One region of the Cohaesibacter intestini genome, then DNA from elsewhere that is predicted to be linked to it. Evidence: riboswitches for the same ligand, from Rfam matches in the RefSeq annotation. Region 1 holds a riboswitch; the other holds the start of a gene.
What was found. A riboswitch is a leader RNA that binds a small molecule or an ion and turns the genes downstream of it on or off. The one in region 1 is predicted to bind S-adenosylmethionine.
Positions count from the first base shown of each region.

Region 1 (15,162 bases):
ATATCTTCTGCGCGTTTGGGCGGCCATAGAGCCTTTTGGGCAAGGTGGAGCAAACGCCCATTGGTTATGCAACCAAAAGCTTTAAATTTGATTTACTGAGCCTGTGCGACAAATGACCCTGCGGCGGGATGACCGGTTCCGTTCCCTCAATAGAGGTTCAACTCGTGCAGAAAGTCTTTCATGGCTTCGATTTGCGCTTCCGGCCCCTCGACCAGAATATCGACGCCGGTTTCGGTATAGTGACGGTCTTGTACGTCGAGCCCGAGGAGACTGATCTGGCGTTCCAGATCGGCGGTCTGATCGAAGCGGCCCTTAACCGTATATTGCATCAGGCGCTGCCAAACGACAAGCTGTGCGGCATCGATCGCCCGGCTGGCTGCGCCGGAATAGGCTCTGGCCAGTCCGCCTGCGCCCAGCTTGGTACCTCCGAAATACCGCACCACGATCACCCCACAATCGATCAACTCGCGGCCAATCAGCACCTTGAGCATCGGCATGCCGGAGGTGCCTGCCGGCTCGCCATCATCCTTGGCCCCTTCCTCGATATGGTCATCGTCATGTATGCGCCGGAAGGCTGTGACATGGTGGCTGGCTTTGCGATGCTCGATACGCAGGGCTTCGAGCCGAGCCTCGAACTGGTCGATGGGTACGAGAAAGGCAAGAAAACGGGACTTTTTCTCTTCCAGTTCGGCATAGAACTCGGTTTCTATGGTCTTCAGTGTGGCCATCAGACCACCTTGAAATGCTTGGAGAGCTTGAGGCCCTGTGCCTGATAGTTCGAGCCGATGCCAGAGCCATAAAGCGCAGTGGGGCGCGCGCGCATCTTCTCATAGGCGAGGCGGCCGATGATCTGGCCATGCTCGACAATGAAGGGGACTTCGTGACTGCGCACTTCCAGCACGGCCCGGCTGCCGGAGCCACCGACCTTGGAATGGCCAAAGCCGGGATCAAAGAAGCCCGCATAATGGACGCGGAATTCGCCGACCAGCGGATCAAAAGGCACCATTTCGGCGGCATAGAGCGGTGGCACATGGACCGCCTCGTTGGAAACCAGAATGTAAAATTCATCGGGGTCAAGGATCAGCTCTCCCCTGCCCCGCCCCGGGATCGGCTCCCAAAAATCAAGCATGTCGAGCGCATCGCGCTGGTCAACATCGATGACGGCGGCATGGCGCTTGGCACGGTAGCCGACAATGCCCTCGCCAGCCAGATCAATCGAGACCGCAATGCCATCGGCGATGAAAGGGGTCTGGCTGGCAACCAGTGTCTCAGTGGCATGGAGCGCGCGATGCTCTTCGTCGCTCAGCACCACCCGACCCTGCCGGAAGCGGATTTGTGTCAGGCGCGAGCCTGCACGGGCAAAAATGGGAAAGGTGCGTGGGCTGACTTCCAGATAGAGCGGGCCTTGATAGCCTTTGGGGATCTTGTCGAACTGCTGCGCCCTGTCAGCAATGATGCGGGTGAAAATGTCGAGCCTGCCGGTCGAGCTTTTCGGATTGGCAGCGGCGGCAATGAAGTCGGGCAGTTTCAGGCTTTCCATCAGCGGCACGATATAGACGCAACCGGTCTCCAAGACCGCCCCTTCACTCAGATCGATCTGGTGGAGCTGCAGGTGATCAAGGCGCTCTTTCACCGTGCGGTTGGGACCGGGCAGGAACGAGGCCCGCACTCGGTAGGCGGTGGAACCGAGGCGCAGATCAAGGCTGGCTGGCTGGATCTGGTCAGCGTCCCGTGGCCTATCAAAACCAATCGCCCCCGCCTCGACCAGCGCGGCAATGTCTGCATCATTCAAAATACCGGTGCCGGGAAAGGAAAGAGCGCTCATGGATCGGGCCTTGCAGGATGGAGTGGATTTGATTGTGTGTAGCAAGGGGAGAGAGGAGGAGCAATCGCGAACTTCGCCAGTAAGTGGCAGATTGTCTGTTTGGGACGCCCTGATGATGCTCTCCTCACACATATCTCTTGCCGCAATTCTGACAACCGTTATTGTGCTTACGGAGTTTCGCGGGCGGGTGCGAGTCGCACGCAATGTAATCGGTTTTCATCACTCATATTATCATTGCCATTTGATCGAGCAGAGGAGAGATCAATGTCCATTTTGAAACGGGGCCTGAAAGGCGCACCGGTCAAGCGGTTGCAGGAAAAACTCGGCATTGATGCCGACGGGGATTTTGGTCCGGGCACCGAGAAAGCGGTCCGGGCGTTTCAGGAAGCCAACGGCTTGGCCGTTGACGGCATTGCCGGGCCGGACACCTTCACCGCTATGGGGCTGCATGAGCTGGTTCTGTTGCGGGTCGGCTCACGCGGGGCTGCGGTCAAGGCCATGCAGGAAGATCTTGGCACCGGAGCGGACGGCATTTTTGGTGCTGGCACCCGCAAGGCGGTGATGGCATTCCAAGAAGAAAACGGCCTTGATGTTGACGGCATGGCTGGCCCGGCAACGCTCGCCAAAATGAAGAGCTTTGCCTCTGTGGTCACCGATGCGGTGGTTGAAAAAGCTGCTGTGAAAGCCGATGAAGAGCATTTTGAAAGCGAAGACCTGCCGGAATTGAAAGGCGCCGACGTGGTCAAGGGTTCGGCCGAGGCCGCACCGGACAACTCGATCTGGGGTAAGGTCAAGGGCTGGTTCGGGTGAGATAGACGCCATTTGAAACCGTTTCTGAAGGGAGACAACCATGGTTGCCTCTCTTTTTTGTTCAAACCGCCAATTTGTTGACAGCCCTGCCCTTTCCTCCTATAAGCAATCTACTTCGTGGTCATTTGAGCCGGTCGGCTTGCCGCCACGTTAAATAAGGATGCTAAAAGGCCGGGGGACGAAGAGATGAACCCGGTCGTGCTTTAACAAGCGTTGCCGGGTTTTGTGTATCTGCTCCCGGCTTTGAAGAGACAGGATTGTGTGATGTCAGAGACCAAAAAGCCTTCCACCCTTCGTCCGGCCACCGAGATGGTCCATGGCGGCGTGATGCGGTCCCAGTGGGGAGAGACATCCGAGGCTCTGTTCATGACGCAGGGCTATGTCTATGACAGCGCCGAAAGCCAGGAAGCCCGCTTTAAGGGCGAAGAACCCGGCTATGTCTATTCGCGTTATGCCAACCCGACCATTTCGATGTTTGAAGAGCGGATGGCTTTGCTCGAAGGGGCAGAAGCGGCGCGTGGGACGGCCTCGGGTATGGCGGCTGTGACGGCAGCGATGCTGTCTTGCGTCAAGGCGGGCGACCATGTGGTTGCGGCCAGCGCCCTGTTTGGCTCTTGCCTTTATATTGTCAGCGAGCTGCTGCCGCGCTTTGGTGTGGAATGCACTTTGGTCGATGGCACCAATCTTGATGCATGGAAAGCGGCGATGCAGCCAAACACCCGCGCCTGCTTCCTTGAAAGCCCGACCAACCCGGTTCTCTCGGTGATTGATATTGCTGGCGTTGCGGCCATTGCTCATGAAGCTGGCGCGCGGCTGGTGGTGGACAATGTGTTCGCCACCGCCCTGTGGCAGAGCCCGCTGGCGCTCGGCGCCGACGTGGTGATCTATTCGGCCACCAAGCATATTGATGGTCAGGGGCGTTGTCTCGGCGGTGTGGTGCTGTCCAGCGAGCAATTCATTGAAGAAGAACTCAAAGACATTCATCGGCATACCGGCCCATCCCTGTCGCCTTTCAATGCGTGGGTGATGCTCAAGGGTCTGGAAACCTTCCCGCTGCGCGTCAAGGAACAGACCCGCAGCGCCGGATTGCTGGCCGATCGGCTGGCCGGTCACAAGGCGATCGAGCGGATCTATTATCCGGGCCGTGACGACCATCCGCAGGCGGAACTCTGCAAGCGGCAGATGCGCGGTGGCTCAACCATGGTGGCGATTGATGTGGCTGGCGGCAAGGGCAAGGCCTTTGCGCTGGAAAATGCCCTCAAAGTGATCAAGATTTCCAACAATCTGGGCGATGCCAAAAGCCTGATCACACACCCGGCCACCACCACCCACCAGCGTTTGGATGATGATCAGTTGGCCGCCGCTGGTATTGGCCAAGGCACGTTGCGCCTGTCGGTCGGTCTGGAGGATGTCGAAGATCTGTGGGACGATTTCGAGCAGGCTCTGGCGCGTCTTTGAGGGCATTTGTGGGACAAAATACCCACTTGCTTTTGCGGTTATCTTCGCCAGATTGGAGCTTTGATCAGATTAGCAGGTGGTTCATGTTTCCCGACCCGAAAATCCCGTTTGAACTCGACATCACCATTCAGCCCTCTGATATCGATGAGCTGGGCCATGTCAACAATACGGTCTATTTGCGTTGGGTGCAGGATGCGGCGGTGACCCACTGGGGTCATGTGGCGCGTCCGCATGAATTTAACAGCCTGTTCTGGGTCGTGATGAAGCACGAGATCGAATATAAAAGACAGACCTTCCTTGAAGATGATGTCTATGCCCGCACATGGATTGGCGGGCGGCAAAATCGGCATTTCGAGCGCTTCACCCATATTCTGCGCCGCAATGATGGTAAATTGCTGGCCAAGGCACGCACCTTGTGGGTGCCGATCAGCGCCGAAACGCGCAAGGCGGTGCCGCTGACCGACGAGCAGAAGGCCCGCTATTCGGTCGCACCGGATCAGCTTCACACGCTGGAAACCTATTGATCCAGCAGGTCTTGCCCCCAAACAAAAAGGCCCAGAGGGATGTCCCTCCGGGCTTTTCTTTTGTCTGATGATGTCAGCGCCGCTTATTTGCTGGGCGGCACCAAAGCGCAAAAGGCTCCGCTGGCGGCTTCGTTCGAACCCAAGGCGATGGCTGCGGGTGCGCTGTAAGGATTGAGCGGCTTGCTGTTGGACAGATCGACCGCCAAAATGGCCGCCAGTCCGGCAAAGGTGGCAAAAGCTGCCATGGCACGGCTTGTCACAAAAATGGCCATCATCAGCTCTCCAATCCAAAGGGTTTGCGCAGGCGGATGCCGACCCAGGAACCAGCAAAGGCGGTGGCGAACCAGACCCAGCCATGCAAGCTGCCGGTGGAAATGCCCGAGAAAAAGGCCCCGACATTACAGCCCAGCGCAAGGCGCGAGGAGTAGCCCAGCAGGAAGCCCGCTACAATGGTGGCGATCCATGCCTTGAGTGGCAGTTTGGGGATTTGCGCCCCAAGACCTGAACGCCAGACGGCAATGATCAAGGCTCCAAGAATAATGCCCAGATTGGTCAGCGAGGTATAGTCGGTCAGCAGGCTGCTGATCAGCCGTTCGTGATGCACCTCGTTGGCCCAGAAAGGCGAGGCAGACAGGTCCGCGCCCAAGGCGGTGGAGACTTTTGCCCCCCAAAGGCCAAGGCCATAGACGACGCCCCATGGCTGCCCGGCAACGACAAAGTTGGCCAGAGCCAAAGCGGCCAACAACAGAGCGGCAATGATCAGACGACGCGGGATCTTGCGGGCTTCCCTAGGGGCCAAAGCCCAGACCAGAAGGCCGATCAGGGCAAGGCCAGCAAGGGTGATGCCAAGGCCGGTGGTGCCTTCAAGCACGATCAACGGCAGGGAGCCCAGACCATTCCACCAGAGTAGATGGTAAGAGCCAGCAAAGGCACCGATGACGAAGAAGGGCAAAGCGACGACGCTGACCGGATTGCCACTGCCCGCATTGACCAAGGTGCCAGAGCCACAGCCCAAGACCAACTGCATGGCAATGCCAAAGACAAAGGCTCCACCAACCATGGCATAGCCCACAGCCCCGTGGGCACCGATCAATTCGGGATTGTCCCCCGCCAGCAGCGGGAAGGCCACCAGTGCCACCAGAGCAATGGCCAGCAATTGGGCAATCAGGCCAGCAGGTTCGCGGCGTAGGATCATCGCCCGCCATGGACCGGCAAAGCCGAAGCGCAAGCCTTCGAGCGTTAGACCGAAGCCGATGCCGATGGCCAGAACCAAGCCATAACGGACGCCCGCGGAGGCCATGAGAGCCAGAATGAAAAACAGGGCCACCCCGCCAAGGGCCGCACCTGAAAGAATGCGAGCCCCCTTTTTCGGGGGCTCGATGCTTGCTGTGATATCAGTCACCGGATTAGCTGCCCGTTACCTGTTTGATGAGGGTCTGGAACAGACCCGGGGTGTTGGCCATGTCGTGACCGGCATTGGAATAGCCAACGAGAGAATCTGGGTAGAGTTTCACATCGTCCAGTTCCGCCAGTTCAGACAGGGCGAACCAGTTGGTGGCAGCCCAGTGGCCGGTATTGCAGAAGCTGACCAGCTGTTCGCCGCTTTTGAAACCAGCTTCGGCTGCCAGCGCCTTGGCTTTGGCAGCGTCCGCGATGACCGGCTTGCTGTCGAACCAGCTGGAATGGACGAAATATTCCGACTGCGGCAGAGTGCCGGGTTTGGCGGCTGCCGGGTGCTTCTTCTCGCCTTTCCAGAATTCTTCCGGACGGGCATCGACCAGACGGGCTTTTTCTTCGCCATTGACGATTTTCAGAACGTCATCGGTGGTCGCCAGCCACTGGCTGGAGAAGGTGACCTCAATGGTGCTCGGGGTCAGGCTTGCTGCCCCTTTGGCCAGTGGAAGGCTGGCTTCCGTCCAGTTGTTCAGGCCGCCATTGAGAATGGACAGATCCTTGAAACCGGCGGACTTGAGCGTCCAGTAAACACGGGCAGCGGCACCGAAGTCGGAGATGTTGGCACCCTGATAGGCAATCACTGTGGCGCGGTCCTTGGTGGCGCCGATCTCACGCAGTACCTTTTGTAGATGCTCCGGGGAGACCAGTTTGCCGGGATTTTCCTTGGTGCCACGGAACAGGCCGTAAGGCGCATTCACAGCCCCTTGGATATGGCCCTGCTCAAACAGGCTGACGCCGTCTTTGCCTTTGCCACGAATATCGATGATCAGCGGATTGGCATCGGTTGTCGAAAGGGTCTGCGGGGAAACCAGCGGGCCAAAGGTTGCAGCGGCAACCGGCGCGGTCAACAGGCCAAAGGCGGCCAGGGCGAGGGTCATCAAATGTTTCATTATGCTTCTCCTGATCGGGTCGCAGCCAGAGGCCGCACCGCAATCGCGCTGGGGTTCGGGAGGAATGGGAGTGTGCGGGAACTGTTTTTGTTCTGGATGCCCCTGACGACATCCCCTTTGTTCGTTGCGGCCCATTGTGCATCTGATGCCAAAAAACGCAAGAAAGGCTATCTTAGAGTCATCGCGATGGAGGAAAAATAATTCCAATATTCAGTTCTTAGTTGGGTTCAGTTACCCTATCTGACACCATGCGTCCGAAACTCAAGAAAATCATTCTATACTCCAATATAAGATCGCGCCTTTTGTTCCCTTTTTGTTTTCTTCGTCTGACACGCGCGCTGTGATCTGTTAGGCTGGCGACAAACCAGAGAGAATGAGGGATCAATATGGAACCGAGACTTTCAATTGTCACGTTGGGCGTGGATGATCTTCAGCGCGCGGTCGCCTTTTATCGCGACGGGCTGGGCTGGGAAACGGGTTACAAGCCAGAGGACGGCATTGCCTTTTTCAAGACAGCCGGGACGGTTTTTGCGCTCTATCCGATCGACAAAATGGCAGAGGAACTGCCCGACCCTGATTTCAAACCCAAAGCGGGGGCCTGTGGCATCGTGTTGGCGCATAATTGCCGCGAGCGAGCTGAGGTGGATGGCGTGCTGACGCTGGCAGAGACAGCAGGCGGCAGCATCAAGAAACCGGCGCAGGATACCTTTTGGGGTGGTTATTCAGGTCATTTTGCCGATCCGGATGGCTACTTGTGGGAAATCGCTCATGGGGCTTTCCCGATTGGCGACGATGGGCATTTGATCCTGCCGTAAGGGATCAGGCCCCTTTGGCTTGACAGCCGCAGGCTTGTTTTTTGCCGGACACTTTGTCAGCCCCTTTGCCAGATGCCTCACCTGCCACTGGCTTTTGTTGGCAATCATCGGCCCACAGGGCTGCGGTTTCGATCCGCAAATAGATGAGTAGATCATACAAAGCCTGCGGGCTGTAGGTATGCGGGTTCGGGATCCCGATCAGCGCCGCGCAGAATTCCGAGCAGAACCAGCGGCTTTCAGAATGGCGATTGAGAGAGAAGACATGGCTGAGCAGGATGCCGGGATAATCATAGCGCGCGCCGGCAGATTCTGTCAGCAAGCGATCCGCCCGTTCGGGATCAAAGAAACATAGGGGCAGATGAACCAGATCCCAATGGTCCGGATGCAAGTACACGTCCTTGGACCGAACGCCTCCATCTCGCGAGGAGGAGGAATGACACAGCACCGTTTGCTCCAACTCCGCAAGGGAGAAGATCACTTCGCAGTGGGAATAGTGCGATCTGGTCGACCAACGAACGAGTTTGTTCTGAAAATCGCCCCGCGCCTTGTAAAAGGCGAAGGTCAAACCATCGATTGCACAGTGAGAAAGCTTCATGTCCGGGACGTATCCTCGTCTGACAGATCATCATGGCTGAACACTCTGGTCGCCAGCACGATCCGCGAAATGGTGGTGATAGCAGTAACGCCAGCAAAGACATAGGCGATCAGAGCGAAATGGTCGGGGAAAATACAAAAGGCGGCGAAAACAGCGAATGTTTCACCGGCCTCTGCCAATCCACCTGTGAAGTAGAGCGACTTGGATCCATGGCTTTCGGTGCTGATCTGGCGCTTCTCGGCCATGATCGCATAGGCCAGAAAACTTGCCCCGTTGGCATAGAAAGCCATTAGCAAAACGGCCGCCGGCAGGGCATTGTCTTCCGGACGCGCGAAGGCAAAGGACAGCGGGATGAGGCCGTAGAATATAAAGTCGAAGACAATGTCGAGATAGCCGCCCAGATCGGTTTTGCGGCTGGCGCGGGCCACCGCACCGTCAAGACCATCCATAACCCGACTGACCAGCAACACCGACAAACCCAGCCAGTAGGCCTCCATGACAATCGCAACTCCCGCCAGGACCCCCAGCAGCAAACCAAGACTGGTGATCTGGTTGGCCGTGATGCCGTTTCGGGCAATCCATCGTCCGGTTTCATTCATCGGTGGATCGATGAAGCGGCGCAGGCGGGCGTCAAACATAATCGTCACTTTCCATGCAGCTCAGTCTTGGGGCGCTTGTGTCTCGTGGACTGAACCAAGGGCCAGTCCGGGGGCTTTGTCATTCATAAGGGGCTTGGCCAACCAAATTGCCATGCACATTTGATAACTTTTTCGCTAGAAACACTTGAAGTCCATTGGTTTCTCTGTCTTGACTCGACGGGAAATCATGGCGACCAAATGATGGGCAGACCGTCAGGCGACCGCTCCCGAGGATAAAGCGTGTATACCTATAAAGCGATAACAGATTCGGTGCAGGTGATGGTTGAAACGGAATATCAGCCCCACCGCTCTTCACCGCAAAAAGGCCACCATGTCTGGGCCTATCACATCGAAATCAGCAATCTGGGACAGAGCGATGTCCAGTTGCGGTCACGCTATTGGCGAATCATCGACGGGCAAGGCCGCCTTCAGGAAGTGCGCGGCCGTGGGGTCGTCGGCGAAGAACCGCTGATCGAGGCAGGCGATTCTTACTCCTACAGCTCTCAATGTCCGCTCGACAGCGAGTCCGGTATCATGTCGGGACATTTTCAGATGGAAGCAGAGGATGGTTCGCTGTTTGAGGTGATCATCCCGTCCTTTTCGCTTGATATCCCGAACCGAAGCATCACACTGAACTGACCCTGTCCACATGGCCCTTCGCGGCCAGCTGTGACAAGATTGTCTCTTTGAGGAAGGCACTGCTCCCAGATGTTGCTCGATGTAAGGCCTGTCTTGCTGGTGATCGGCGCACTGCTTTCCGTGCTGGGAGCAGCCATGTTCCTGCCCGCCCTCGTCGATTTCGCCATTGGCGACCCGCAATGGCGGGTGTTTGCCACCTCAGGCGCAATCACGGTCTTTGTCGGCGGCGGGCTTTGGCTGGCAACGCGGAGTGGCAAGGTGGACTTCACCCTCCGGCAGGCCTTTGTGATGACGGTCCTGTCCTGGTTTTCTCTGGCGGCCTTTGGGGCCTTGCCGCTTCTATGGTCAGGAGCCGCCCCAAGCTATACGGATGCCTTCTTTGAAAGCATGTCGGGAATCACCACCACCGGTTCGACCGTCCTGTCAGGCCTTGACCAAATGCAGGCAGGCGTTCTGCTCTGGCGGGGCATTCTGCAATGGCTTGGCGGGTTGGGTGTGATCGTTATGGCAATTGCCGTCCTGCCGATGTTGCAGGTGGGTGGCATGCAGCTGTTTCAGGCAGAGGCCTTCAGCACAGCGGAGAAGATCCTGCCGCGGGCGACGCAGATTTCGGCTGGACTGACGGCTCTTTACATCGTCTTTACCGCGCTTTGCAGCATTCTGTATCACGCTGCCGGGATGGATGCGCTGGATGCGGTCGTCCATGGTATGACAACGGTCGCCACAGGCGGCTTGTCCTCGCACGATTCCTCCATCGGTCATTATGGCAGTGCCCAGATCGAAATCATCGCCATCATCTTCATGATCATCGGCTCCCTGCCCTTCATTCTGTATATTCAGGCACTGCGCGGCCACAGCAGGCGCCTGTTTTCGGATTCCGAAGTGTTGACCTTTTTCGGTCTGCTGGCTTTTTTCACCTCGATCGCGGCCTTCTATGCCATCGAGTCCGGCCTGTTTCAGGGCGGCGAAGCCTTGCGCCATGCAGCCTTCAATGTGGTCTCGATCATGACCGGCACCGGATATGCCTCGACCGATTATCAGGCATGGGGGCCGTTCACCATCGCCTTTTTCTTCTTCATCATGTTTATCGGCGGCTGTCAGGGATCAACGGCTTGCGGCCTCAAGATTTTCCGGTTGCAGGTGATGTTTCAGGTGATCAAGCAGCATATCAACCGGATCGTCTTCCCCAATGGCGTTTTCGTCAAGCGCTATGGCGGCTATCCGCTTGATGACAGTGTCTCGGTCGCGGTGATGAGCTTCTTCTTCCTTTATGTTCTGAGTTTTCTGGTGCTCGGCATATTGCTACAACTCACCGGTCTGGATTTTGTCACCGCCCTGTCGGGGGCAGGCACGGCCATTGCCAATGTCGGGCCAGGTGTCGGCCATATCATCGGTCCGGCAGGCAATTTCCAGCCGCTCAATGATGTTGCAAAATGGTTGCTTTCTTTTGGCATGTTGTTGGGGCGCCTCGAATTGCTAACCGTACTGGTGCTGTTTCTGCCACGCTTCTGGATGGATTGAACGAGAATGACCCCTGAGAAAAGAAGACTGACGCCGGATGATGCTGCCGCCAATGGCTATATTCTGGATAGCGGTCCCCTGAACCGGTTGGCGCACGCTCGCTGGACCTTGGTGGTTGCGGCCATAGGCCTGTTGTGGCTGCATCTTCAGGACCAGATCCAGCTTCTCCATGTCGCGCTTGTCATGGGCGCTGTGGTCTTGGCAACCATGATCCTGCCGCGACGCCCCAAGGTGACGAGGCTAAAGGTGCGAGCCGAAGCACGCCGCCTGACCATGATGCCGGACATTCACATGCGCAAGCTGGCGGCTGCACTGCCGGACCCTTGCTTCATTCTTGACCGGCGCGGCATCGTGCGGTTCACCAATCAGGCTGGCTCGACCATCTTCGGCAATGTCAAGGAAGGGGACCCCCTGTCCTTTCGCATCCGCCAGCCGGACATGCTGGCGGCGCTGGATCATGTGCTGGATGGCGGGCAGATGCAGAAGGTGGAATATTCCCTTAAAGACCACAGCGAGCGGCTTTACGAGGCTTGGGTGACGCCGATCCATCTGTCCGGCGACCAGCCAGCCGGGGAAAGCCCGGACTTTATCTTGATGTTGTTGCATGATCAGACCGAGCAGAAGAATATCGAGCGGATGCGGGCCGACTTCGTGGCCAATGCCAGCCATGAATTGCGCACGCCTTTGGCGTCTGTCATTGGCTTCATCGAAACCTTGCAAGGGCCTGCCAGTGGCGACAAGGTGGCAACCGAGCGCTTTCTGGGCATCATGCTCGATCAGGCCGAACGGATGTCACGGCTGATCTCGGATCTGTTGTCCCTGTCGCGGATTGAAATGAAAGCCCATGTTCAGCCTGACACGCGGGTGGATCTGAGCAAAATCGTGCGCCATGTGGCCGACGCCCTGACCCCGCTCTCCAAGGAGTATGATGTTGCCATCACCCCCTGTGACTGTTCTGTCAATCGCTGGGTGTCGGGGGACCGGGACGAATTGGTTCAGGTGTTTGAAAATCTGGTCTCAAATGCCCTCAAATATGGTCAGAGCGGTAAGCGCGTTGAAATTCTCTGCAACCTTCTGGATGATCCAGCCGACGGGAAATCCTATTATTCGGTGAAAATCAGAGACTTCGGCCCCGGAATCCCGGCAGAGCATTTGCCACGCCTGACCGAGCGTTTCTATCGCATTGATGTTGCCTCATCGCGTGAGCAAAAGGGCACTGGTCTGGGGTTGGCGATCGTCAAACATATTTTGACTCGCCATCGTGGCAAGTTGTTGATTGAGAGCAAGGCAGGGGAAGGTGCGACCTTTGACGTGCGACTCCCTGTCACAGAGATTGACACTTTGTGACAGTAAAATGACTATCCAAAAAATTCTCCAACAAATACAGACTCTTAAATTGTCATAATACTGAAATATAAGTGTCATATACCCATCACATCCGAGCGATAGGGTCCGCCTGTCTCGAGCGATTGACGGCTTTTGCGAGCGCACATTTCGTGCCCGATGCCAAGACGCCCGTACCTATCAAGAACGGTCATGTTGGGTCATAGAAGACCTGTCCGTTCAAAAAACTGACTTATGGAGAGGTCACGTGAAATTTGCTTCTTTTGCTAGTGTAGCTGCTCTTGCTGCAACCACCATTCTCGCCGGCACCGCTGCTCAGGCCCGCGATCAGGTTCAGGTTGCCGGTTCTTCCACCGTTCTTCCTTACGCAACCATCGTTGCTGAATCCTTCGGTGAAAACTACCCAGACTTCAAAACCCCAATCGTTGAATCTGGTGGCTCTTCCGCTGGCCTGAAAGAATTCTGTAAAGGCACCGGCCCAGAGACCATTGACGTTGCCAACGCTTCGCGCAAAATCAAAGATTCCGAAGTCAAGTCTTGCGGCGAAAATGGCGTCAAGGAAATCGTTGAAGTCAAAATCGGTTATGACGGCATTGTCTTCGCTTCTGACATCAATGGCGCTGACTTTGCATTCGAACCAATCCACTGGTTCAACGCTCTGGCACCAAAAACCGTTGTTGACGGCAAGCTGGTTGACAACCCGAACAACAAATGGTCCGAAATCGACGCTTCCTTCCCAGAGTGGGAAATCGCTGCTTACATCCCTGGTGAAAAGCACGGTACCCGTGAAGTGTTCGAAACCAAGGTTCTCGAAGCTGGCTGTAAAGCCGCTGGCGCTTTCGATCTGTACATGGCTTCCGGCCTGGACAAAAAAGCAGCTGCCAAAGAGTGCTTCAAGGTTCGTAAAGACGGCAAGTCTGTCGACATTGACGGCGACTATACCGAAACCCTTGCTCGCATCGACTCCAACAAAACCGGCATCGGCGTCTTCGGTCTTGCTTTCTACGAAAACAACACCGACAAGCTGAAAGTTGCGACCATGTCCGGTATCGCTCCAAACGCTGCCGTGATCGCTGATGGTACCTATCCTGTGTCCCGTCCTCTGTTCTTCTATGTCAAGAAAGCGCATCTGGGCGTCATTCCTGGCCTGAAAGAGTATGTTGACTTCTTCATGTCCGACGACATGACCGGTGAAGGTTCTCCAACCGCTGAATATGGTCTGGTTCCTGCTCCTGCTTCCGAGCGTGATGCGATCCACGCTGCGATCAAAGAAGGCAAAACCCTCTAAGGGTTGCCGTCTGGCCATGCGCGCGATGCGCGCATGGCTTTTTTGTACCCAGATTTCAGCCGCTTCTTGCCATTCGGCTGAGCCTTCTGACAGGCGCTGGCAATCGACACCATGCCCGCCGTCAGGAACCTTCATTGAGGCGTTTTCCGGCCTTGGCCTGACATTCGTTGCGCGGGGGCAAACGCGAAACAGATGGGGCAGACCGGAGAAATCTCAGAGTTGAAACTGCGTCACTAACGCATTGTTCAAGGGACAGGTCGCTATGAGCCCGCTTTGGCTTCTGGCTGCTATTTTTGTTTTCGCACTGGTGGGATCCTTTCTCGGGCGCAGCCGCGCCATAGCCAGCGTCGACGGAAATGTGTCAGCTCTCCATTCACGACCCGGATATTACGGTTCCTACGTTCTAATCTGGACTGCGCTCCCAGCTATCGTCTTCATGGTGGCTGTGATGATTGCTCAGCCGATTGTCAACAGTTCCGTGGTCGATACCGAATTGCGGACTGGCTACATGCAGGCCTGTTCCCATGCAATGGGCGGCATCGAAGGGGAACAGGACGCAGACCAGCCGAAAATCTGCTCTGACAAGGATGAGTATGAAGCCCACGATACCCGTCGGGCTCTGATGTTTGGCGTCGTCAGCAATGTCGCCGATGGCCTGACCTACCTGTCCGAACACGAACGGATCCAGCTGCGCAGTGGCCTGATTGCAGTGCGGCCAACCCTTGCAAAATATGGCGTCGCACTTGCAGAGAATGTCAACAAGACCGTTGTTCATACCGCCTATCGGTTGAATGAGGTCAAACAATTGACCAGCTATGTGATGTATGGCGGCATTGCGCTGTTGCTGTTTCTTGGTCTGTTTCTGTCCTATCGTCGCATCCAGCCAGCCTTGCGGGCCCGCAATCTGGTTGAGGCCAATGTCAAGGTTGCCTTGATCCTGGCCTCATCGATTGCCATCCTTACCACGGTCGGCATCGTCTTCTCGATGCTGTTCGAGGCAATCCACTTCTTTGGCCATGTCAATCCGCTGGACTTCTTCTTCGGAACCTCTTGGGACCCTCGTTTCTCGTCAGTTGGCCGTCAGGTCGATTCAGAAGGCGGCACCTTTGGCCTCATTCCGCTGCTTTGGGGTACGCTTTATATTTCGATGGTCGCCCTACTGGTGGCTGTACCAATCGGTCTGTTCGCCGCCATCTACATGGCGGAATATGCCACCAAGCGGGTGCGGGCTACAGCCAAGCCTCTGCTGGAAATTCTGGCCGGTATCCCAACCATCGTTTACGGTTTCTTCGCTCTCGTGACGATAGGCCCATTCTTCCGCGATGCGGGTGCTTCGATCGGCCTGACCATCTCGGCCAAC
Region 1 is NZ_QODK01000001.1:7,530-22,691, forward strand. It holds gene DSD30_RS00045 (IMPACT family protein) at 147-728, opposite strand; gene DSD30_RS00050 (2'-deoxycytidine 5'-triphosphate deaminase) at 728-1,825, opposite strand; gene DSD30_RS00055 (peptidoglycan-binding domain-containing protein) at 2,090-2,635, shown strand; SAM riboswitch at 2,743-2,822, shown strand; gene DSD30_RS00060 (O-succinylhomoserine sulfhydrylase) at 2,900-4,093, shown strand; gene DSD30_RS00065 (acyl-CoA thioesterase) at 4,177-4,617, shown strand; gene DSD30_RS00070 (hypothetical protein) at 4,701-4,892, opposite strand; gene DSD30_RS00075 (YeeE/YedE family protein) at 4,892-6,019, opposite strand; gene DSD30_RS00080 (sulfurtransferase) at 6,024-6,962, opposite strand; gene DSD30_RS00085 (VOC family protein) at 7,349-7,777, shown strand; gene DSD30_RS00090 (hypothetical protein) at 7,782-8,372, opposite strand; gene DSD30_RS00095 (CDP-alcohol phosphatidyltransferase family protein) at 8,369-9,010, opposite strand; gene apaG (Co2+/Mg2+ efflux protein ApaG) at 9,251-9,649, shown strand; gene DSD30_RS00105 (TrkH family potassium uptake protein) at 9,719-11,170, shown strand; gene DSD30_RS00110 (ATP-binding protein) at 11,177-12,517, shown strand; gene DSD30_RS00115 (substrate-binding domain-containing protein) at 12,762-13,802, shown strand; gene pstC (phosphate ABC transporter permease subunit PstC) at 14,065-15,162, shown strand, end outside.

Region 2 (15,162 bases), on a different contig from region 1:
CCTGTGAAGCCTATTTGCAGGAATGCCTTGATGACATGGCTTTCGAAACCAAGGATTCACCGGTTCTTGCGATGTTCGATCCCAATGCCATGCGCAATGCCATCGTGATGTTGGTCGATGTTGATGGCTTCAAACGGATCAATGATAGTCTGGGGCACGAAGAAGGCGACCGTGCCCTGCGCCTTGTGGCGCAGCATTTGTCCGAAATCGACCCTGATAGCCGGGTCTTCCGTTTGGGCGGCGATGAATTCGTGCAGATTTTCCCGCGTGCCGGGGCGCTCGAGGCCGAGGACCTGCGCACAAAGATCAACGAAGTCGAGCAATCGCTGGCCGAGAAGGGGTTCGAGTCCTTCGGCCTGAGCATGGGGGTGGTCCACTTCTTCGAAGGCGATGGCTCCATGTCTTCGCTGACGACCCTTGCCGATGCCCGCATGTATCATGACAAGCGCCTGCGTTCGGTTTCCTTCATCGAACTCGATATCTGATCCCACTCAACCGGTTTGACTGTTCCATGCTGCGGCTGGACCGTAGCTTTGATGCCTATGCGTCGGTCCGTGAGATCGGATGCGGGCGTTTTTTTTGAAACCGTCGCAAAAAAAGGGCTTCCCGAAGGAAGCCCAGTTTACAGATCCAATGTGGATCTCTCTCTCAACTTTTTTGACTTTATAAATGCTATTGAAGGGGCGGTTTTAAATGACCACCACTTTGGTGCCGACACCGACCCGTTCATAAAGGTCCTGAACATCCTGATTGCGCATCCGGATACAGCCGGAGCTGACCGCCTGGCCGATGGACCAGGGCTCGTTGGAGCCGTGAATTCGGTACAGGGTGGACCCCAGATAGAGGGCGCGGGCACCAAGTGGATTGCGTGGACCGCCTTCCATGAATTCAGGCAGACCCGGCTGACGGGCGCGCATTTCTGCCGGTGGCCGCCAGCTTGGCCATTCGGCCTTGCGGGTGATTTTGTGGGCGCCCGCCCATTCGAAGCCGGGACGTCCGACACCAACGCCATAGCGGCGGGCTGTGCCGTCCCGTTCAATCAGATAGAGATAGCGCTCATTGGTATTGACGATCACGGTCCCCGGCTTGTGCGGGCCTTGATAATCGACCACTGTGGGCAAGAAACGTGGATCAATGGTGGGAGCGCGGCGTTTGGTCTTTTTCGCCGACAGCGCCTGTGTCCGACCTTGACGCGGTACGGAGGCATAATGCTTGCGATTGACCTTTGGCCGCACCTCTGTTGGAACGGCGCGGACCTGACCGGGACGCAACTGCATGATCCATGGATCGATCCGGTCAGCGCTCAGCATCACCGGCGGTGGCGGTGCATAGCGCAGGGAAGTGGCATCAGCGGGCGTGGAAATCACACCGCCGCTGCTCAGTGCAACAGCACAAAGAGAATAAACAAGACGCTTCATCGACAGACTCACAACACATTATCGACGTCATCCGGCGACTGAGCGGCCGGGGCGAATAGCTGACTTATGGAGCAAAATTCAAAAAATGCTCCCGAATTATGGATCTCAGTGTAGGCTTGAAACCAAACAAAAAGGTAAACAAAAGCTTGCTTGGATGCCTGAATGGAGTCAGCGTAAAGAAAGTGTAAAAAAAGGAAAAATTTACCAATATTCTTTACCAATCCGGCGCGCGTGATCCAGACTGAGCGGAGCAAAACACTCTGTCAGGATGAGGCGACTTTGCAGGTCAGAGGGCTTAGCGCGCGCCAACGATCCGTTTGGCTTCTTTAAGCAGGCGAGGGGTCATTGGACGCACCTGCCTCAAGGTCATGCCCGGTTTAACATCCGGATTATATAGCATATTCATGATCAGCCGGTCGTAACGGGTAAAGTGATCAAACGTGCTGGTATCATTGAAAACGGAGTGGATGAGGCTTGCATCGTCGTTCAGGGGCCCCAGTCCTTGCAGGATTTCTTCCACCATGCAGCGGCGAAACAGGGAAAGGCCCTGATCCGATACGATCACCGCGTCCGAACGCAAGATGCCCGATCTGCGGGACAGAACCCGCACAATGCACTGCCCCGGCACCTCCATGTTGGCCTGGCCAAACACCTCATACCGCACCGTTTCCTCGTAATCTTTGGCATCGACTATATAAATACGGAAATTTGCATCCTTAGGAGTCCGGGCAAAGCGAACCTTCAGTCCGGGAATTTGTCTGGGCAGATTGCGCACAAACTGCCTGACTGTCTTCAGTCGATTGAGCCGGGCGCGATTGTCGATCCAGATCTTTACCGGTGTGACATATTTCTTGACCCGGTTCGTCTGGCTTCCCCAGCTAAGGGACCGGATTTCTGCCCCGAACACCGTCTTGTAAAATCCGTCGGCGATATCGGTGTCGGCAAAATTCGCAGCGTGCAAAACAGACCCTTGAACCGACAGGGTCAGGCAGGCAGCAGCCAGCATGATGCATGCCATCCGCTTGGCACCAATCACAAGCATGGCAAAAGGGAACGGCAATCTGTCGAACAATCGGAGCATCTGGGCATGTCTTACTGAATATCGGTCGCATTTGGACGGACTTTGCAACCCATCCAGGGAGGGCTGTCTGTCTGACTGGAAAAGACACTATCCAACAGACCGAAAAAAAGCCAGTCACCAGCCCAATCAAAAATCCGACAGGGGTCGGTCCGGTTTCTTCTCTTTGCTTGTTAGTCTTGCAGAAAGCAAACAGCACATATGGCACCACAGTGACAATCTTTGCGTCGATGGCAAGGAGTGAGAAAAGCAGCAAGATTTCTACAACGAATACAGGTAGATAAAAATTTCATTTTTCAGTTTCCAAAAACCCTATCTTAACGAAAGCCAAGATAGACTTCTGCAACGCAAGGATTACCCTTGATGAAAATAGTGCGGCCGCTCACTAAGTTTTTCTACTTATTAATAGGGCGGAGCGCATCCGAAGTATGATCTGTGGGAGTAAAGTGGAAATGGCGTTGGCTACGAAACCATTTCGAATCGAACAAATTCTGGGCGATGCCTTGCCACAAAAAACCTCAGCAGCCAATTCGGCGATGACGGGTGAGCAGCACAACCAGATCATGGCAGAGCTGGCAGCTCTTCGCTCCCTGATCGAGCCGGCTCAGGAACTCAACACCAATCTGGTGGAGACCTACCGCACCGAGATGAATGAAGCGCTGAAATTGAAAAAGGAGATGGACGAAATCTATGAAGCCATCGCCGAAACCAAGCGCGAAATTGCCACCCTGCATGTGAATGGCCTGCATTCCGCAGAGATGAACAGGGTCACCGACGAACTTGACGCCATTGTGCAGGGCACCGAGCAGGCGACCGAGCAGATTTTGGCCGCAGCCGAGACGATCGATGACAATGCCAACAAATTGTCCAAGGTTCTGACCGGTGAAGAAGACCAATGGACTCATGAAATTCAGGATAGCGTTGTCTTGATGTTCGAGGCCTGTAACTTTCAGGATCTCACCGGCCAGCGCATCACCAAGGTGGTCAACGTTCTGCGCTTCATCGAAGAGCGCATCGTCAGCATGATGGAAATCTGGGGCGGCATCGACCACTTCCAGGAAATCGAAGTGGACAATCCGTTGGCCAAGACCGGCGACGACGCACTGCTCAACGGCCCGGCTCTGGGGGGCGAAGAAGGTGTGGCCAGCCAGGACGACATCGACGCCCTGTTCGACTAAGTTCACAATCTGCAAAAAATGGTCTAAAAGCCCTAGGGACTATACCCTTGGGCTTTTTTTGTTGTTTGTTCCGTCTCGGAAGAAGCAGAAAGAAACAAGCTTCCTCTTGCCCAGACAAGACCATACTGGTCGTGCCCGGACGTGCTGTTTGACCACCGGAGACTGACATGCCGCCTTTTGCCAAGCGTTTGGTATCGCTTCTTCCCCGCTTTCTTTTGTCCCTCATCCTGATCATTTATATGGCCAACATTGCCTGGCCATATCTCTATCGGGAATCGGATCAGGACGCGTGCAGTTTTGGCCCGGTCACCAATGAACAATATCGAGCCTATCTGGCAGACGTGAAACAGCGAGCAAAAGACTATTGGCCTCCGCTTCCTGACGGGTCTCACCCATGGCCGGTCGATGATGTGATGCACAAGTCGCTGGCCTACCGCTTGAATGATGCGGTTGAGGGCCTTGATGGCTTCTATCACCGCCTTGCCATGTCGCATGCCGTTCTGCGGGCCGTGGGCATGCGTGTGCGGGAAAAGCAGAGCGACGCCAACAACAGGGCCACCCTCGACGATGCTGGCAATGCCAACAGCCTGCGCTATGTTTACGCCTTCACCTCTCCCAACTATACGCTCATTCCGATGCGCATGTTCCGTTTTGATGGCAAGGGAACCTTGTCCTTCATTGGCGGGCAGGAAACGGGGCAATCACTCAAGAAAGCGGTGACTGCCAAGACCGATGATGGTCGGATCGCCTTCACCTTCGAGGAGATGGGCTTCCTCAAAAGCGATCCAACCGATAGATCGGATCTGACCTTCTTGCCGCGCCTGGTCGACTATGACAAGACCTATCGTCCATGTCCCAAGATGCCGGATGAAGCATGGGTCGCTGCCTATGAGGCAATGCGATCCGTAGCCAATGAGGCGGCGCCCATCAACGTCCCGCAAGCCCCCTCGGAATAGCACCAAGTGCATCAACGGTCCGCCCTGCGTCGATCTCGTTCGGTCCGCGCGTGCGCCTGATTGACTCCATAGCGGAATCACAATAAGAACAAAGACGGAACGTGTGCGCTGATTGAGCGGGGGAAGCACAATGGCAGATCAACAGGCAGACAACGGACTGATCATCGGTGAAGATGGCAAGGCGCGATGCTGGTGGCACGGTGGTAAGCCCGATTATCAGGCCTATCATGACGACGAATGGGGCCACCCGGTTGCCGATGACCGGACTCTTTTCGAGAAGATCTGCCTTGAAGGCTTTCAGTCAGGGCTGAGCTGGTACACGATCCTCAAGAAGCGCGAGAATTTTCGCGCCGCCTTTGCCAATTTCGACATGGACAAGGTGGCAGCCTTCTCCGAGGCCGACATTGAGCGCTGTCTTGCCGATGCGGGCATCGTCCGTCACCGCAAAAAGATTGAAAGCACCATCAACAATGCCAAACGGGCGCAGGAATTGCGCCGCGAGTTCGGCTCGCTGGCAGCCTATTTCTGGGCCCATGAACCCGGTGCCTCAGATCGTCCAGACCGCCCGATCTATGAAGAACTGGTCAAGCTCAGCCAAACCGACATTTCGAAAGCCATTTCCAAAGATCTGAAAAAGCGTGGATGGTCCTTTGTCGGCCCGACCACCATTTATGCCTTCATGCAGGCCATGGGACTGGTCAATGATCATGTTGAAGGCTGCTATTGTCGTGACGTGATCGAGGGTGAACGCGACAGCTTCACACGGCCCAATGCGGCCTGATCACCCAAAGCCGGTTTTGAGGCCTGTGGCAATGCAACCATTTGCTTTGCTCTGTATTTGATATAAGACTGTAGGTAAATCTACTTTGCTGTTGCGATCGACAACTCCCTCTGTTCACTGATCGGATCAGCAAGGTAACACATCGTTCAAACCAGAAGCAGTTTTAGCATGAATGAGTTGATCAACGAACTGGGGGCCTATGCACCCCTTATTATCAATGTCGTCAAGGCCTTCACCTTCCTGATCATTGGCTATCTGGTGGCTGGAATGGCCGGACGGATTGTCCGCAATCGCCTTTCGCGCATACGCCGCTTTGATCAGACCCTTGTCAGTTTCGCCTCGTCTATGGTTCGTTGGCTCATTCTGGCCTTTGTCGGCATCGCGGTCCTTCAGCTTTTCGGGTTTCAGGCAACCAGCCTTGTCGCGGTCTTGGGTGCAGCGTCTCTGGCCATTGGTCTTGCCTTGCAGGGCACCTTGAGCGATGTGGCATCTGGCGTTATGCTGATCATCTTTCGCCATTACAAAATGGGCGACTATGTCGACATTGGCGGCACGGCCGGCACGATCAAGGATATCAATCTGTTCGTGACCGAGATGGCGACGCCGGACAATGTGCAGATCATCATGCCCAATTCCAAAGCATGGGGATCGATTGTCACCAATTATTCCGCTCATCCGGTCCGCCGCTGTGATTTAGTCTTCGGCATCGATTATGACGACGATATGGACAAGGCCATGCAAGTCCTTCTCGATCTGGCCAATGCGGATGAGCGCGTCCATCAGGAGCCTGCCCCATGGGTGCGGGTGACCAATCTGGGGGATTCCTCGGTCGATCTGACGGTCCGCCTCTGGTGCGCGGCGGCTGATTATTGGGAACTGAAATTCGCCTTCATCAAGGCCACCAAGGAAGCCTTTGATGCCAATAATATTTCCATTCCCTATCCCCATCAGGTTGAAGTCCTTAAAGAGGCCAAAGGCGAAGCACAGCAAGGCTGACCGGCCCGAGAGCCTTTCACCGACTTCTCGAATTGCGAAGGCAGCGCCTTGAGGCGCTGCCTTTGTCATGTCTGCGCAACCTTTTGCTGATACGGCAAAGTGATGATGCTTGTCGACAAGCGAGAGAAAAACGGGTCTTTGCGCCAATTGTTTCTGGCTAAAACCTTGTCGCGCCTTGAGTGATGGGCTAGGGAAGAGACCGAACAGGGTGCATTTGTGGATCTGGCAAGTTTTCGCCGCTCCAACAAAGGCAGCCTGAACCTCTTTCAACCCGAACGAAGTGACGTCCAATCATGGCCCAGAACAAGGCAAACAAGAAAAAGCCCAACAAGCTCAAGGCCCGCCTGCCGCGCGGATTTGTGGATCGGACTGCCGAAGACATTCGCGCAACCGAAGACATGCTCGCAAAGATCAAGGCCGTCTATGAGCATCATGGCTTTGACCCGATTGAGACGCCTACCTTCGAATATACCGATTGTCTGGGCAAATTCCTGCCCGACACCGATCGCCCCAATGCCGGTGTCTTCTCCGTGCAGGATGATGACGAGCAATGGATGAGCCTGCGTTATGATCTGACCGCGCCAATGGCCCGTCACGTCGCGGAAAATATCAACGAAATCCAGCTGCCATACCGCACATATCGCGTCGGTTATGTCTATCGCAACGAAAAGCCGGGGCCGGGCCGCTTCCGCCAATTCATGCAGTTCGATGCCGATACCGTCGGCGCGCCGGGCGTCCAGACCGATGCCGAAGCCTGCATGATGATGGCCGACACGATGGAAGCCTTGGGCATAGAACGCGGCAACTATGTCATCCGCGTCAACAACCGCAAGGTGCTTGATGGCGTGATGGACGAAATCGGCTTTGGTGGCGATGAGCATGTCGAAGCCCGCCTGATGGTGCTGCGGGCGGTTGACAAGCTCGACAAATTCGGCCCCGAAGGGGTTCGCCTTTTGCTTGGCGAAGGCCGCAAGGATGAGTCCGGCGACTTCACCAAGGGCGCAGGCCTTAGCGCCGAGAATGTCGAGAAAGTGATTGCTTTCACTGAAGGCACGCTGGAAATGGACAATGACGGCACCCGCGAACTCGAAGTCATGCAGCAAATTTTCGATGCCTGCGGCTATGGCAAGGACCGCATCCTGATTGATCCATCTGTCGTCCGTGGCCTCGAATATTATACCGGCCCGGTCTATGAGGCCGAATTGCTGTTTGATGTGACCAACGAAAAGGGCGAAGTGGTTCAGTTTGGCTCTGTCGGCGGCGGCGGTCGCTATGATGGCCTCGTCAAGCGCTTCGTTGGCCGCGATGTGCCAGCAACCGGCTTCTCCATCGGCGTTTCCCGCCTGATGACCGCGCTGAAAAATCTCGGCAAACTCGGCAATGACCCAATGGTTGCCCCGGTTCTGGTCACCGTCATGGATGGCGACGTGGAAAGCCTCGGCCATTACATGAAAATGGTGCAGGACCTGCGTGCCGCAGGCATCCGGGCAGAGCTTTATCAGGGCAACTGGAAGAAATTCGGCAATCAGCTGAAATATGCCGACAAGCGCGATTGTCCGCTGGCCATCATTCAAGGATCAGATGAGAAAGAAAAAGGCATCGTTCAGATCAAGGATCTTGAAGAGGGCAAGCGCCTGTCCGCCGAGATCGAGGACAATGCCACCTGGCGCGAAAGCCGCCCGGCACAGGTCGAAGTGGCCACTGCCGATCTGGTGGATACCGTCAGGAAGATGCTGGCCGACCAAGCCGCCGACCGCGCTGCAGCCAACGCTGCCGGGTGAATTCGGCTCAGCGGCTACAGGGGCCGCCAAGATCCCCGGGCAACCGGGTAAGGAGATGACATGACCTATATGACCGATGCCATGCGGGCCGAGCTGACCGAGCAATTTGCAGCCGTAGGTGCCACCGCAATCGATCTGCCGGTGCTGTTTCATGCCGATGTCTTTGTCGATCTGATCGGAGAAGACATCCGTCGCAGGCTCTATGTGGCCCCCGGTGCCAATGGCGAAGCCATGGCGCTGCGGCCCGAATTCACCATTCCGGCCTGCCTGCACCATCTCTCCTCGGCCCCGATTGATCAAGTTGCCAATTATGCCTGTGTTGGTCCGGTCTTCCGCCAGCGTGGTGACGATCTGCCCGGCGAAAGCTGGCAGGCGGGCCTTGAACAGTTCGACCCTGAAGGTGGTGTTAGCTTTGACGCCAACAGCCTCACCGGGGCCTTGAAGCTTGTCGAAAGCCTGTCGAACCGCACCCCGATTGTCACCATTGGCGACAATGCGCTCTTCTCGGCCTTGTTGACGGCGCTGGAAACGCCAACCGTCTGGCAGCGTCGCCTTGAAGGGGCGTTCGGCGACCGGGCATTGCTCGACAAGATGCTCAAGCGTCTGGCTCAGGGTGGGGCGGATGATCAGGAAGCCTCTGCCGGTCTTGCCCGTATTCTTGAAGGCAAGGATCCTGCCGCCGTGCGCGACGCGGTCGAGGAAATGCTCGACATTGCCGGTCTTGCCGCGGTTGGCGGACGCTCTGTCGGCGACATTGCAGAGCGTTACATGGAAAAGGCCGAGCTGGCAGCCAATGCAGGCTGGGACGCTGGGAAAATCGACACCATCTCTCGCTATCTCGCCATTTCCGGTTCGCTTGATGACAGCCTGTCTCAGTTGCAAGCCTTTGATGCGGCTGAAGGCAATCCGTTGGGAGACGCCTTGAGCCAGTTTGCAGAGCGCGTTGAAGCGATCAAGGCGTCTGTTGCTTCCGACGCACCCATCTGCTTCAAGGCCGATTTCGGCCGCCGCCTCGATTACTATTCCGGCTTCAATTACGAGCTGAATTTTGAAGACGAAGCCAGCCCGGTTGCCGGTGGCGGTCGCTATGATCGCCTGCTGGGCCTGTTGGCCCCGCGCGTTGATGCAAACCTTTCGCTCGAGGCCCTGCCTGCCATCGGGTTTGTGATCTGGCTGGATCGTTTGAACAAAGCTGAGGGCTAGGGAAGATTATCATGAGCAAGTCACCTCTCATCATCGCCGTGCCCTCCAAAGGCCGCCTGCAAGAAAACGCCAACGCCTTCTTCGCCCGTGCTGGGCTGAAAGTCGCCCGTCCCGGCGGAGCACGCAATTATCGCGGTCACCTCAAAGGCATCGACAATGTCGAAATCGCCTTCCTGTCAGCCTCTGAAATTGCCAAGGAACTGAAGGCCGGTTCCGTCCATCTTGGGGTGACGGGCGAGGATCTGATCCGCGAGCATCTGACCACGCCGGAGCGCTATGTCGATCTGTTGATCAAGCTCGGTTTTGGTCATGCCAATGTGGTGATAGCCCTGCCCAAGGCCTGGATTGATGTCCGCACCATGGAAGATTTGGGCGACGTCGCCATCGACATGCCCGCCCGCTATGGTCACCGCCTGCGGGTCGCGACCAAATATATCAACCTGACCCGCAGCTTCTTTGCCAGCCACGGGATCGTCGATTACAAGATCGTCGAGAGCCTTGGCGCGACCGAAGGGGCGCCGGCGGCAGGCTCCGCAGACGTGATTGTCGACATCACCTCGACCGGTTCTACCCTTGAAGCCAACAATCTCAAGATCTTGGATGATGGTGTCATCTTGCGCTCCGAGGCCAATCTGGTCGCCTCCCTCACAACGGACTGGTCGGAAGAGGCCCGCCTTGCCTTGAGCGAAATTCTTGATCGGATACAGGCCGAGGAAGCTGCCCGCACCCGGCGCGAAATCACCGCCGCCCATTTTGATGCCGCCTCTGTCAGTCAGCAGATTTGTGATGAATTTGCCGACGCCAATGCCTATGCGCCGCTCGGCCATGGGGAAGGGTTCGTCACATTGCATGCGCCCGAAGGTTCGGTCTATCCGATCGCCGCACGCCTCAGGGCTTTGGGGGCGACGGAAGTGTCGGTCAAAAGCCTCGATTATATTTTCGAAGCCTCCAATCCGCTGTTTGATCACCTGATCGCGCGCCTCGACGACTAGGCTTTTTGCCGAGGCCTTGATTTCGACTCAAAGCTCTGGCTTCAAGGGAAGCGAAATCGGCTCGTCAGAATCATGCAGGCACGCCTGTGCCTTGGTTTTGACGCGTCCAAGCGGATCCATCGGGCACAAACAGCGGACCTATCCATGCAGCAGCCTTTCTTGCTTTCTCGTCGTCGGGCCTTGCAACTGGCTGCCGGTTCTCTTGCTGCGCCTGCCTTGATCAAGGCCGACATCGTCAATGCCGCTGATCTGGATCGGGCGATTGGGCGTCTGATCATGATCGGCTTTTCCGGCAAGAGCGCCAAGGGTCGTTTTGCCCGCTCCATTGCCAATCATGTGGCAAAGGGCAGGGCCTCTTCAGTCGTCTATCTCTCGGGCAATATTGGCTCGGGTCGTGATGTGCAGGGGCTGAACAACCTGTTTCACAATGCCAAGGTCACCCATATTGCCGTTGATCATGAAGGTGGGGCTGTTCAGCGCCTGCGCGAGAAGCAGGGCTTCACGCGTCTACCGTCTGCCTTGCGTGTCGCCCAGACAAGAGATGTGGCGGGTGCAGAAAAACTTTATGGAGTGGCGGCCCGCGAACTGGCCAAAATGGGCTTCACGCTCAATCTGGGCCCCGTTGCAGATCTTCATCGCGCCTACAATCCTGTCATAGGCCGCAACCTGCGCGCCTATGGCGCTGATGCTGATACGGTTGTCGCCTATGCGGCTGCCTTCATCCGCGCCCATCGCCGCTATGGCATCAACACGTCCCTGAAGCACTTTCCCGGCCACGGTCTGTCCAACAAGGACAGCCATAACGGCTTTGTCGACATTCGCGACAGTTGGGATCCGGAGGAGTTGAAACCTTTCTCCTTGCTGGTCCGACAGGGGCTGGCCGACATGATCATGACCGGCCATCTCTATGTACGGATTTCCCAGCAGGACAATGGTGAATTGACCACCTTTTCAAGGACCCTGATCCGGGATGTGCTACAGCGGGGCCTGCAATTCAAGGGTTTGACCATGACTGACGACCTCGATATGGGAGCAGTGCGCAAGGTCGCCAAACCCCGTGAAGCGGTGCTCAGAGCAGTGGAAGCGGGTTATGACTTGCTGCTTTTATCCAACAGTCTCAAGCCCGACCCGGATCACCCGTCCGAAGCGGTCGATTGGATCCGCTCGGCCATCCGCGAGGGGCGCATTCAGGAAGGTCGGATTTTCCAGTCGGCAGACAAGATCCAGCGCTCCCGCTCAACCTGATGAAGGCTGACCAAGCCGAGGGTGCGTTGAGACCCGTGCGCACAGTTGGATCATCGGGGCTGACGGGCAATATCGCGCGCAAGCGGAGCATAATGAAAAACCAAAGCCGCAAACAGGGTTTCGTCAATCGCACAACCCAGACCGGCATCAATCAACCGGACGCATTGGCTGACGCGCTCCCGCAGCGCTTCGAGGGACAGATTGTTCTGTGCGCCCAGATCATAGGCAGATCGCCAGGACAAAACCCGTGCCTTGAACCCAGCCTCGAGAATGGTGCGTACCGCCCGTTCATAGGCAATCGCATCGACGGGTGCTTTCAGGGGAGATGAAATCCGTTTTCCATGTCCTTGTGCCAGAATGGAATCGGACTCTGCAGAATGGTGACGATCGAAATCGGCTGCTTCAAACATTTTTGTTCCTTCCTTGCATGTCAAAGCGCCTGGTGCACCTGACACGGTTTGGAAGACTGGCGACGATATGGGAATATCCGCGTGTTTGCGCCATCTTCGCGGTTTGCAAAGATGCCGCCACATCCCGTAATAGGTGCCACCTTGCCGCGGTTGGCAGGTTGGCGAGGGCGCCAGCCCTTCTCATGATGATGGCCAAACCATACGGCGACATTGCGGCCAGATCAAGGTGGTTTAATGAAGAAGCGGTTGTTCAGACTGTTGGCGTGGCGCAAGGGCAACAGTTAACAAAAAGAGGCCGTCGTTGCCGACGACCTCTCGTGACGGTTAGATGTGGGGACCGTCTTGGGAGAAACCGCGCTCCTATACGGCATCGATTTGGGGGACAAATGCCGGTCGGGCAGTCTTAGTTTCTCCGTGTTTCAGTATATTTTACAGGAGATCACTTTTCCATAGTAAAAGTGGTTATACGGGGAAATTCTTGAAAAAGGCCAGATTTTTTCCTTATAAAGTTAGGAGAAAAGTGTATTAAATAGTCAATAAAAAGAATATCTAGAAAAATTCAGGAAAATAATTTTATGATATTTATAAATTGACAGTATTGTGATTTGATAAAAACATATTTTAATTTTGTTCAGTGATGTATGGCTGTAATTATGACTTTAGTTATTGTTAAATGATTTTTTTTAAACTGAAAATTTAATTGATAGGCTGAAATTGGGCTGTGCATTGGAATGCTGAGAGTTAAGGTGGGGTTTAGTCCTGAATTTACTATTGTTTTTATTTACACGAACAATTGGGCGCGCGGAAAAATAACCTCATATATGAGAAGGCGAAGATTTGAGTATGACGTAAGTGGATTGGAATTTAAATACCAATTTCTCCACTCAAATCTCAGGACCCATGGTCGCATGCAGGTTTCCTGCCGAAATATTGAGACCATCCTGCATTTGGAATGGTCTGTCTTGTAAGCCCAATTTGTTGACCAGACCCGATCGCCTTGCCCAGTTGTCAAAAGGTGTTTTTAACAGTTCTGAACCCGCCGCTTCGGAAATAAGTCGATATCGCCTTGTACGCACGAAGAAAAATAGGTCTCGCGTTGAGGTCAACGAATCATTCCGGCCCGAAAACACATATTGCACAGGTTCGATCAAGAGCCTATTGATGCTGCGGAATAGAGGCGCCAACTGACCATCAGTATGAAACGGTTGATGTCTGGAGATGGGTCGAGTTGCGCTGGCATGGTGCCTGAACCGGCTGAAGAATGAAAAGGACTCGCCTTGCTCTGTGTTCTGGACTATGCGATGACCGATGGCATCAACAAGGCCGTTTTGCAGCTCGTGCGGCATCAGGTTCTCGGAGCGGTTGCCTGTCTGCCTGTGTCGGACCTTTGGCCCCAGAGTGCTCGGCTCTTGCGCGAGGAGGTGGTCGAAAATCCGGCTCTGTCAACTGTCATCGGAATGCATCTGAGCCTGACAGGCGCATTCTCTCCTTTGAGCAGTGGCTTTGCTCCGGCCAACCGTCTTTCTGAGGGATCTCTGCCGCGTCGGCAGGATCTGATTGCAGCGGCGCGGTTTGGTGGGTTGGATGCGCGCATTTTGGAAGGGGAGTTCCGTACCCAGATCAAGCGCTTCATTGCGCATATGGGCAGGTCGCCGGCTTTCATTCTGTTGGAAGAGGCCATCATAATGTTTGCACCGGCAGTGTTGGGAGCGACTGCCAGTCTCGGGCATTTCAATCTCGGATCCATTGCCATGGTTGTGCCCACCCTGTCACGGCCCGGTGGTTTGCGTGAAAGAATGGCACGCCGTTTCGTTTGGCATAGCGATCTGCATCAGGCCCAGAGCTGGAACCGCCGGATGCTGGTGGAAGTCAAACAGTTCAAACGACTGCCTCAGAAATCCAGCTGGCGACAAGACACCCAGATATGGTACGCAGTGCGCCCCTCTCTTGACGAGGAACGCGACAGGGCTCGGCTCGAGCGCTTTGACAATGACCCGGGAAGGCGTTTTGATCAAATGGATTGGTTCAACACCTAGAATACTGGCTTGCGGGAAAGAAAGTGATATGCAGCAGGAAGACGACAACGATCTCGGCATGGGCCCCCACACGGCTACCAGCGAAGAGTTGGTCGGGCGTCCTCTGGTGAGAAAGCAACGTACCGGCAAACCGCTCCACGCATCCATCACCGAGCAGCAGGTCTCGGATCTGGTCGACACATTTTACGGCAAGGTCCGCCAGCATCCCCGGCTGGCCATGTTGTTTGCCGGTGGCCTGAGCATGGAGTGGCCTGAGCATCTGGACCGGATGAAGGCATTCTGGCGCTCTATGTTGATGCAGACGCGGGAATATGGCGGCAAGCCTGTTCCTGCCCATCTCAAGCTCGAGGGGCTCGATCCGGAAGACTTCGCCGACTGGTTGACCCTGTTCCGCCAAACCGCGCGTGATCTGTGTCCCGAGGCGGCGGCGGATCTCTATATCAGCCGGGCGGAGACCATCGCCAAGACCTTGCAAATGGCAGTGTTTATGCAAGGTCGGATCGCGCCACCCGATGCCTTTGATCACGGTGTCATGTCGAAGGACTTCCTCGCTTTCGTCCGGCGCAAGGATCAACAGGACGAGTCCTGATCGGCAGTCAGGAACAGCTCATAACGCCCCAGTCCAAAGGCTAGATCCTGGCCGCAATGAAGCTGTGAGCCAATCTGCAGCAGCCGCAACAGAGCCGGATCCGGCGCCGGTCCCAACTGCAACTGCAACAGCCCTGTATGTCCCCGCATGGGAATACGGGCCGTACCGCTCTGGCTGATAGCCCGGTTCCATTCGCTTACATCAAGTGCGTCCATCGTCATCTGAACCGATGCAACGGCATCATCCAGCATCTGACGGTCCACTGCCAGCGAAAGGCCATGCCAGCGTGCAATATCCTCTGCCCGCGAAAGCAGGCTGCTCAGGAACTGCGACCCGACGGTCGCCCGATCAGAAGGGCTATCCATCAACTCTTCTGTCGATGCTGCCCCATGGAAGGGCGTGGTGAAGTGCACCAGTGCCCTGTTGGCCTTCGGGACCGGGTCTTGCAAGGGAGACCAGAGACGATCCACCGAACGGATCAGCACCCCTTGGCATGCCG
Region 2 is NZ_QODK01000003.1:115,653-130,814, forward strand. It holds gene DSD30_RS21880 (GGDEF domain-containing protein) at 1-485, shown strand, start outside; gene DSD30_RS11245 (L,D-transpeptidase) at 690-1,418, opposite strand; gene DSD30_RS11255 (DUF2927 domain-containing protein) at 1,714-2,499, opposite strand; gene DSD30_RS11260 (protein phosphatase CheZ) at 2,949-3,674, shown strand; gene DSD30_RS11265 (hypothetical protein) at 3,842-4,630, shown strand; gene DSD30_RS11270 (DNA-3-methyladenine glycosylase I) at 4,761-5,411, shown strand; gene DSD30_RS11275 (mechanosensitive ion channel family protein) at 5,580-6,407, shown strand; gene hisS (histidine--tRNA ligase) at 6,701-8,188, shown strand; gene DSD30_RS11285 (ATP phosphoribosyltransferase regulatory subunit) at 8,249-9,391, shown strand; gene hisG (ATP phosphoribosyltransferase) at 9,403-10,383, shown strand; gene DSD30_RS11295 (glycoside hydrolase family 3 N-terminal domain-containing protein) at 10,528-11,628, shown strand; gene DSD30_RS11300 (hypothetical protein) at 11,679-12,038, opposite strand; SAM-I-IV-variant riboswitch at 12,128-12,232, opposite strand; gene DSD30_RS11305 (ChbG/HpnK family deacetylase) at 13,316-14,074, shown strand; gene DSD30_RS11310 (group III truncated hemoglobin) at 14,103-14,663, shown strand; gene DSD30_RS11315 (hypothetical protein) at 14,645-15,162, opposite strand, start outside.
Region 2: it holds a riboswitch for S-adenosylmethionine, as region 1 does, so the genes downstream of both, DSD30_RS11300 (hypothetical protein) here and DSD30_RS00060 (O-succinylhomoserine sulfhydrylase) in region 1, are expected to answer to the same signal.